DNA from 3 places in the Alteromonas sp. R7 genome. Region 1 is predicted to be linked to each of the others. Evidence: predicted binding sites of a transcription regulator. Region 1 holds the regulator's gene; each other region holds the start of a gene.

Region 1 (3,281 bases):
ATATCCTGCTTTGCAGAGAATCATTCAAGCGTATGATGATATTGAACTAAGTGGCTGTATTTTCACAAAGTTAGATGAGTGCTACTCTTTAGGAGAGGTGCTTAGTGCAGCGGTTGAATACCAATTACCGGTTAGTTATGTCACCGATGGTCAAAAAGTACCTGAAGACATTAAGATTGCAGAAGCGAAATCTTTGGTTTCCGCTGCTGCAAAGCTTTATAAAAAGTACGGTTTGAATCATACTAGTGGTAACAACGCAATTAAAACAGCATAAGCAGTATGATTGACGACCAAGCGAGTAGCTTAAGAAAAATGAAGCAATCACGGTTAATCAAAGTAATCGCCGTCACCGGTGGCAAAGGTGGCGTAGGTAAAACAAACATTACATTGAACACCGCTATCGCCATGGCGAAGCAAGGTAAACGTGTAATGGTTCTCGATGCGGACCTCGGTCTTGCTAACGTAGACGTTATGTTAGGTTTGCGTGTTGAGAAAAACTTATCCCACGTGCTTTCCGGCGAATGTACACTTGATGAAGTATTAGTGACCGGTCCGCACGGAATAAAGATTGCCCCTGCCACATCAGGCACGCAGTCGATGGCAGAATTGTCGCCAACGCAACACGCTGGCCTAATTCGTGCCTTTAGTGAGCTGCGCTCGCAAATTGACGTGCTTATCGTTGATACAGCGGCAGGTATTTCAGACATGGTGTTGAGCTTTTCAAAAGCCTCACAAGACATCATGGTCGTTGTGTGTGACGAGCCTACTTCATTGACAGATGCGTATGCATTGATAAAAATTCTGAATAGAGAGCACGGTGTTTTCCGCTTCAAAGTTGTGGCTAATATGGTGCGCGACGTGCGAGAAGGCCAAGAGCTATTTAGTAAATTGAGCAAAGTGACAGGGCGTTTTTTAGATGTTGCACTAGAATTAGTGGCGACAGTACCGTTTGACGAGAACATTCGTAAAGCAGTGCGTAAACAAACAGCCATTGTCGATGCTTACCCAGGTTCACCGGCAGCCGTTGCAATAACACAGTTGGCGAGTAAAGCCTTAACATGGCCTATTCCAGCGCAGCCAGGTGGCCATTTAGAGTTTTTCATTGAACAATTAGTTGCAGAAAAAGCCGTAGGAAGTCAGCGTTGAACAGCAAGGCAGCCGCTTATCAACAACAAACCGATAAAGCGCAGTTAGTCGAAAGACATGCGCCATTGGTTAAGCGTATAGCGCATCACTTGATAGCGCGATTGCCGGCTAGTGTTCTTGTAGACGATTTAATTCAATCAGGCATGATTGGATTATTAGAAGCCGCGCGAAACTTTGATGGTTCAAAAGGAGCCAGCTTTGAAACGTTTGCCGGTATTCGCATTCGCGGTGCTATGCTAGATGAAATTCGCAAAGGGGATTGGACACCGCGTTCAGTCCACCGAAATGGTCGAGCGATCACTGAAGCAATTTCGCAAGTAGAAAGCGAAACAGGCCGCGATGCTAGAGATTCTGATATTGCTGATAAGCTTAATGTAAGCTTGCAGGACTATCACCAAATGCTTAATGAAGTAAATGCCGGAAAGCTGGTAGGTATTGAAGATTTAGGTGTGTCAGAAGATGTTATTTCGACAGAGCAAAATCGAGGTAGCGACGCACCACTGGAAGATTTGATGCAAGGCGCTTTCCAAAAAGCGCTTGCCCATGCAATTACGACATTACCTGAAAGAGAAGCGATTGTACTTTCGCTGTATTATGATGAAGAGCTGAACCTAAGAGAAATTGGTGAGGTTCTTGATGTAAGTGAATCGAGAGTCAGTCAAATTCACAGTCAGGCCATGTTAAAACTCAAATCACGAATGAAGTCGTGGCAAGCTGACGAAGAATAGAAATTAATAACAATTAACCCCTCACTGGAGGCTATTTTGGACAAAAGCATGAAAATTCTCGTGGTCGATGATTTTTCTACCATGAGACGTATCATCAAAAACCTACTTAAAGATTTGGGTTTTTCCAACATCCAGGAAGCGGATGACGGAAGTACTGCATTGCCTATGTTGCAGCAAGGTGATTTCGATTTCGTAGTTACCGATTGGAACATGCCTGGAATGCAGGGTATTGACTTGCTTCGCGCGATTAGAGCCGATGACAAGCTCAAGCACCTACCAGTACTTATGGTTACTGCTGAAGCGAAGAAAGAGCAAATTGTTGCCGCCGCGCAAGCAGGTGTTAACGGCTACGTTGTTAAGCCGTTCACTGCAGCAACACTTAAAGAAAAATTAGATAAAATATTCGAACGTTTAGGTTGATCCAGACGCTCACCAGAGAAATGAGGTTTACTGGATGTCAACGAATGTAAACGTTCCAATTTCGTTGGAAGAAGCAAAACAGCTCGTCACCTACCTCGAAGAGGGTGACAACGCTTCAGCCAATGCCCTATTAGAAGCGGCCTCAATGAAAGAAAACGTTGAGTTATTTGCCGAAGTAGGGAAACTGACGCGTCAGCTTCATGACGCGCTGAATAATTTCCAAATAGACGACCGCATTAAAAATCTCGCGACCGATGATATTCCCGATGCACAATCCCGCCTAACCTACGTAATTGAAGAAACTGAAAAAGCTGCTAATACTACTATGGATGCCGTTGAAGCGAGCATGCCTATAGCTGAAATGCTGTCGGCGCGCATCGAAAAGGTTATGCCTGAGTGGAAGAAGCTGATGAATCGCCAAATAGAGTTGGGTGAATTCAAGGCTTTATGCGCAGACTTAGACGAATTGTTGGAAGAAGGTTCGGCACAGTCAGCTAAACTTACACAGTTACTTACAGAAGTATTGATGGCTCAAGGTTATCAAGACTTAACTGGTCAGGTTATTCGCCGCGTTATCGACTTGGTTAAAGAAGTGGAAGACAGCTTAGTTAACATGCTTACCATGTTTGGTGAACGCGACGGTGCAGAACAAACTAAACCATCCAGCGTTAAGGCCGATAAGGTTGATGGTGTAGAGGCAGAAGGCCCTATCATTGATGCCGATAAGCGCGACGACGTCGTGTCAGGCCAAGATGATGTAGATGATCTTCTGTCTAGCTTAGGTTTTTAGGGGAGCGGGCGCATGTCGTTTGATGTTGACGAGGATATATTACAGGACTTTCTAGTTGAGGCTGGAGAGATACTTGAACAATTACAAGAACAGCTCGTTGATCTTGAGAACAATCCTGAAGATGCGGATTTGCTGAATGCAATTTTCCGTGGTTATCACACAGTTAAAGGGGGAGCAGGGTTCCTGTCTCTTACCGA
Region 2 (3,281 bases), on a different contig from region 1:
CATAATGGCTTTTCTCTAAGTCATGGTTAACTGCAACGCGATTATCAAATACAAAGCAATCGCCTTCCCACAACGACTCTTCTTTCGGTACATCTTCAAGGTACTGTAGAATACCGCCTTCTAAGTGATAAACCTCGTCAAACCCCTGCTCTTTCAAGTAAGCCGTCGATTTTTCACAGCGAATACCACCGGTGCAGAACATAGCCACTTTTTTGTTTTTTGACGGGTCGAGCTCCTTCGCTACGTATTCAGGAAACTCACGAAACGTTTCGGTTTTTGGGTCGATAGCGTGTTTGAACGTACCAATTTCAATTTCATAACCGTTTCGCGTGTCAATAACCGTAACATCTGGGTCGCTAATAAGTGCGTTCCAGTCTTTAGGTTTTACGTAAGTACCAACGGTTTTGCGAGGGTCAATACCCTCAACGCCCATGGTCACAATTTCTTTTTTCAGTTTTACCTTGGTGCGATAGAACGGCTGTTCATCGTGAAGAGATTCTTTGCAAGAAATAGGATTAATACGCTCGTCGCTGTTTAAATAAGCAAGTAATGCGTCGATACCTTCGCGGGTACCAGAAACCGTACCGTTTATCCCTTCGTGGGCAAGAAGAAGTGTACCTTTAATGCCATTAGCTTCCATTGTTTCGAGAAGCGGTTGGCGGATTTCTTTGAAGTTTTCAAGCGCAACAAATTTATACATTGCGCATACAATATATTTAGACATATTTTAACCTTTGCTGATTGGAGCGTAAGACCAGTGCAAAAATGCGGCGCGCAATATAACAAAAAGGAATGATAAAAACTAGGGCGGATACGAATTAGCGCTCCTACGTCAACCCAAACTTAGCACGCAACAACGAATTGAAATAACTGCTATGCAATATTCTCAAAAGATGTGAAGTGTGACGAATTTTCTTGTTGTGAATGGTGTTCTTTATCTTGTGATGAGAGGATATCGTATAGCATCGTATTATCTTCCTTCACGGTGTTAGCGTATTCCTTTTTCAACCGCTTTTGTGTTGCCAAACTACAATTATCTACTACATCGTCGGGTAGACGTTTAGCATCATCAGTTTGTGATAGTGGAGAGGGATTCATACTTAAATATAATCTTGCTGCCGCATAGTCTTGAGAGACTAACTCAGACAAAACGCGCATTCTGCCCCATTCGCTTTCATTAGCGGCTAGCGATGGCCTTCTATAATAATTTAACGATGCAAGCTTGGATTCGATGCTGCTTTTATCATCATTTTCTGACGCTACCGCTTCGATTTCAAATGGCTCGGCAACACTATGTTGCTGCATAGCAAGATATAGAGAGAACAACGCTCCCTGCGCAGATGCTTTAGCAAGCACACCACTGCGCTCCCAGTATATACTGGGGTCAATAGGTATTTGCTCACGAGCTTCGACAGTTTCTTGCGACATTCTTATTTACAACTTCATATGTATACTTATGTTTTCGGCAAGATAATGTTTTTCTTAAGCTTATTATCTAAAATTAGATATACTCCTATAAAGTAATCGCGCGCTCATTCATGGATTTGAAATGCAATTTAGCAACAAACAAGTACTGATTGTTGAAGACCAACGCCCTTTCCTTCTTTTATTAAAGGGGCTGATGCATTCGATGGGCGCATCTGATGTAGTTACGAAGTCATCTGCTGAACAAGCGGTATCACTATGTAAAAAGCATAAGTTTGATATTGTCATTTGTGATCTACACTTGGGAGCTGACAACAAAAATGGCTATGAGCTCATTGAAGAGTTGCGCACTCGAAGGCTTATCAGTCCCACTTCGGTGTTCATTCTGATAAGCGCAGATAGCGCTCGACCGGTAGTGTTGGGCAGTATTGAACGTAGACCCGATGATTTTTTAATTAAGCCCTTTTCTCAAGTTCAGCTGAAGTCTCGTATTGTTCGTGCGTGGCAGAAAAGACAGTTTCTCCAGCAAGCGTTTAGTCTCGTTGAACAGGGTGAAATAAACAGTGCAATCGACCATATCGAAGCGTTACTTGACGCCCCTTCCCACTATAAAGGTCACTGTGAACAGCTATTAGTCGAGCTATACTGGCGTATAAAGCAACCCGATAAAGCGCTAGATGTGTTACGTGACTACATTGACGGAAAACCCGTGCTGTGGGCACAAATAGCTATTGGAAAAACTTACTTGCTTTTAAAGGAATATGAGAAAGCGATTTCAATTGCCAAGAGAACGCTAAAGCGTAACCGGTTCAATGCAGACGCCCACGATATTCTTGCGCAAGCACACCAAGCCACCACAGCTGGCGACAAAGCACTTGATGCAATAAAAGAAGCAATAAAACTGTCACCCTACTCCTTACCCAGGCATTTCAAAGCCTGTGAAATAGGTCGGCAAAATGACGATTTAGTGCTGGCAGCGAGTTCAAGCCAAGCGATCTGGGATTTATCAAAACGAACCGTTCACAAAACAAGTTTACACTGGTGCGGTATTATCCGAAGCCTTTTAGATGTCGCAGAGTTTGCAGACGACAAGCGCCAGCGCAATAAGTATCAGCAAGAAGCATTACTAACTCTGCAACGAGGAAAGTTTGATGAACATCTTCAAAAAATGGACAGAGATTTTGACGTAGATATATTTGGTACAATCGTCAACGCTAGAATTAGTGCTATTGACGGCAAGCTGATTGATGCCAAACGCCACTTAACAACGTCACAAACACTGCTTGACGATAAGTACACGGAAGTTCCTACCGCGTTTATTCCTGACAGTATTAACGTTATGTATAAACTGGGTGAGTTTGATGATGCGCTACAGTTGAATGCACTTTTAACTTCAAGACAGGATGAGCTCGACCAAAACAGTCTAAACATGCTGGATGCGCAAGCCCTCAATGCTCAGAAAAACTTAGCCAGTTATCAACAGTTCAACCGCGAAGGCATTCAACACTATCAGCAGCAAGATTACGAACGTGCTAAAGCTTCATTTGCCCTTGCTCAAGGCTTTGCTCCTGTAAATACAGGGGTTGCGCTTAATCTATTGCAATGTCTTCTACAAATTGCAATCAAAGAAGATAAAGCCGAAATGAAACTCATTAATGAGTGTAAGCGGCTGTTTAAATTGATTGACGATATGTCACTTAAGGCGCCTTACAAAGAAAAATACACCAACCTTAGAGATGAACTCTCTAAATATATTGGCTTTTGAATTAGAAAACTGGTGAGCTATGAGGTTGTTAGTTTTTTTACTGGTGGCAATTTTAATCGACGAGGTTAGCGCCAATGAACAGGCGCTAAGT
Region 3 (3,281 bases), on a different contig from region 1:
CAGCAGGGCGTAGAATACGCATGCGCGCAGCTTCAAGCTGATGCTATGGTAAGGCTCGTATTCAGTGCTGGGGCAGAGGCATTAGAAGCAGACGATAAACTTCGCCGAGAAATCGGTGAGAGAGTGAAAGCGCAGCTTCGCTTCGTTCAAGTAGGTGCAACGCAAAAAAGCGTATAATTGAATTAGTGGTTTAAGTCCACATCGTTTGCTCTAATCAAAGCCACCTTATTTTAATACGTCTTCATAGGCCTTTGTGACTCCAAAGGCCTTGTCAATTTGTACCAAAACTAGCTTTTGCGTGTAAGTAAAACGCCAGCCTCAATGTGATGAGTAAACGGGAATTGATCGAATAGTGCTGATTGAGCAACGTCGTGAGTTTCACTTAAAAGCTCAAGATTTTGCGCCAACGTTTCAGGGTTACACGAGATATACACGATATTATCGTAATCCTGAATCATTCTAAGCGAGTCTTCATCCAACCCAGCTCTTGGTGGATCGACCAATACAGTTGTGAAATTATATGTACTTAGATCAATGCCTTCTAAGCGACTAAACGTACGTTCACCTTTCATAGCCTGAGTGAATTCTTCAGCGGCGAGTCTTACGATCTTCACATTATTAAGCTGATTTTGTTCAATATTAAACTGCGCAGCTTGTACAGAGGGCTTGGCTATTTCGGTCCCCACAACATTATCGAAGTGAAGCGCTAGCGGCAGTGAGAAGTTACCTGCACCGCAATACATCTCCAGTAAATCGCCAGAGAGCGGCTTTACGCAATCTAGTGCCCATTCAATCATGCTGCAGTTCACTTCGGCATTGGGCTGAGTGAAGCTATTTTCGATATGCTTAAATATGAATTCTTTGCCATTAACGGGTAAGCGCTCAATAACAAAATCGTTGTCGATAATAAGCTTTTGTTTTCTCGCACGGCCGATGATGTTTACTTTCGGAAAGTGAGCCTCGAGTTTCGCCTTTAATTCTTTTGCAGCCTCTTGCCACTTCTCATCTAGTTGACGATGGTATAAAAGGCTGATGACAAGCTCGCCAGATAGTGCAGAAAGATAATCGATTTGAAAAAGCTTCTTTCTTAGCGCTTCATTTGGTCTTACTTCTTTTAACAACAGCGCCATAGCATCGTTTATTGCTTTACAAGCAGGAGGAAAGCTATCTACGCGATACTTTTCTTTTGTTTCCTGGTTGAACATGATGTGAAACAAATCATCGCCCTCATGCCATACTCTAAATTCGGCGCGCATACGGTAGTGCGTTGGTTGCGATGGAAATACGGTTAAGTCAGGCGCATTGAACGGAGAAAGTAACGCAGTAAGACGTTCTACTTTTTCGTCCAACTGAGCTTGATAGCGTTGTTGTTCGGTCGCGGTCATAAAATTCTCCATTCAATGTTGAGGTCGCGAATTGTAGTCCCTTATAAAATAACTGCAACAAGCGCTATCTACTTCTGCATTATTATTAGGAACGACCCTGTAAAAAAAGCTGTATTAAAATTAAACAATACTGGTTCTTTGCCGATAATAAGATTGAGGATAGTGAGGATCAAATTATGAACGTGGGTCAAATTAAGGCTTTTATGGGCGACCAGAAGGTCGATCAAAAAGCAGATCAAAAGGCATCAGTTCACCCGAACGAAATGTTGAAAAAGCAGTTACAGCAAGACGGATTGCAGCAAGCGGCTGAGTTTTCTAAACAACAAGCGGCATCAGTATCTGTTTCCAGTAGCCAAACTAGCATCGGCTTACGTGTGGTAAGTAGTAGTCTTAACCAAGCGTTAGTTATAGATGGCCAAAAGCCACAAGAAGCCAAAGAGAAAAGCATTGAAGATAAGTCGAACAGTTTGTTCGACTTTGAAAAAGTTGCCAGAAACGTACTTAAGTTCGTAGGTGGCGTCATTAGAGGTGCGGCAAACGGTGGTGCCAGCGAAGAAAAGCTTAATGGCTTATTTAGCCAAGCGAGAGAAGGCGTAAGCCGTGGATTCGCTATGGCTGAAAAAGACCTCGCTGGTTTTATGAATGAAGAGATTGAGCAAGGGATGACAAAAAGCCGCGATCTCATCGATACAGGAATAAACGATCTGGAAACTGACATATTTGGTCGCCAGCAGCCGAACGCTGTAACGCTTTCGTCCTTAAACGCGGTAGCTGCATCGGATGAGAAAAGCGGAAGCTTGCTGATTCGAACTAAAGATGGCGACGAAGTGAGTTTTAGTTTTGAGAGTCTTCGCTCGTTCCAAGCGTCTCAACAACTTAATTTCCAAGCACAGGCATCTCAGGAGCAATCAGGCGGTAGTGACGAGCAAGGCGATAACAATTTTTTAGCGTCATACCAACAACAAACTTCGTACCAATACTATGAGCGAAGCGGTATTAGCTTTTCATTGAAAGGCGAGCTTGATGAAGATGAGTTAGAGTCGATAGCTGATTTGGTTGGTCAAGTTCAGGATCTCGCCGACACCTTTTACAGTGGTGACATCGACAAAGCATTTGAAGAAGCGTTAAGTTTAGGCTTTGACGATAAAGAGTTAGTTGGCTACGCGTTACAGTTAAATAGAACAACACAGACAGAAGTGCTAAAGACGTATGAGAACATCCAACATTACAATGAAGACAAAAGCGATAATTCGAAGTTTGGAAATGTGGTTAGCCCTATAGCGCAATATCTAGAAAAGATGATGGATACTTTTGCTAATGCCGAAAGTACGTTAGGAAGTAACGAAGACTATAATACCTTAATAGGTGGGTTGATTAATGAGATGAAAGACGTGCAAGTGCCAGATCTTGTATCTGCTATAAATAGGTTTCACGCTTTTAATCAAACGTTACTTAATGGACTTCCTCAATCTGCTGAGACAAGTGAATAACTAACTATTTGCTAATATAAAAGCCCGGTAGCGAAAGCTAACCGGGCTTTTTTATAGCCTATAAACCGTACTCACAAAATTATGCGTGTTCGACTTTGTCCTTTGCAGGGCGAACTTTTAGGGTTCGCTCCTGGAAGATTGAGTCGTTAGTTTTATCGATAACGCTGTTTAAGTCGTCAGTTACAACTTCGATAAAGCCGTATCCTTTTCTTTTTCCAGTTTTACGATCCTTCATTAAGCGAACCGACTGTACTTCAATAAAGCTACTGAAGTATTCCTTTACTGCGTTCTCGTTTGCTCTATAAGGCAAATTACCCACATATAAAGTTTCTACTGATCCGTCATTAGAATGTGCTCTGGCATCTGAGGAAGATGGACTTTGAATAAGAGACGCTAGCCAAGGAGT

What was found. The regulator FliA, encoded in region 1, starts transcription of late flagellar genes. The targets are predictions, from matches to a motif close to CTAAAGNTNNNNNNNNNNNNGCCGATA.
Region 2: AC0J2X_RS08355 (VC2046/SO_2500 family protein) is a predicted target of FliA. The motif match lies at 1,461-1,487, and genes of this name have one in related genera.
Region 3: AC0J2X_RS19615 (DUF5610 domain-containing protein) is a predicted target of FliA. The motif match lies at 1,506-1,532, and genes of this name have one in related genera.

The regions. Positions count from the first base shown of each region.
Region 1 is NZ_JBVTQX010000002.1:30,177-33,457, reverse strand. Features, by position in the region: gene flhF (flagellar biosynthesis protein FlhF) at 1-274, shown strand, start outside; gene AC0J2X_RS03015 (MinD/ParA family protein) at 280-1,146, shown strand; gene AC0J2X_RS03010 (RNA polymerase sigma factor FliA) at 1,143-1,874, shown strand; gene cheY (chemotaxis response regulator CheY) at 1,911-2,294, shown strand; gene AC0J2X_RS03000 (protein phosphatase CheZ) at 2,329-3,084, shown strand; gene AC0J2X_RS02995 (chemotaxis protein CheA) at 3,097-3,281, shown strand, end outside.
Region 2 is NZ_JBVTQX010000004.1:154,834-158,114, reverse strand. Features, by position in the region: gene trhO (oxygen-dependent tRNA uridine(34) hydroxylase TrhO) at 1-724, opposite strand, end outside; gene AC0J2X_RS08355 (VC2046/SO_2500 family protein) at 874-1,428, opposite strand; gene AC0J2X_RS08350 (response regulator) at 1,550-3,190, shown strand; gene AC0J2X_RS08345 (hypothetical protein) at 3,210-3,281, shown strand, end outside.
Region 3 is NZ_JBVTQX010000018.1:22,745-26,025, forward strand. Features, by position in the region: gene fabR (HTH-type transcriptional repressor FabR) at 1-177, shown strand, start outside; gene trmA (tRNA (uridine(54)-C5)-methyltransferase TrmA) at 288-1,385, opposite strand; gene AC0J2X_RS19615 (DUF5610 domain-containing protein) at 1,562-2,875, shown strand; gene AC0J2X_RS19620 (RNA recognition motif domain-containing protein) at 2,955-3,281, opposite strand, start outside.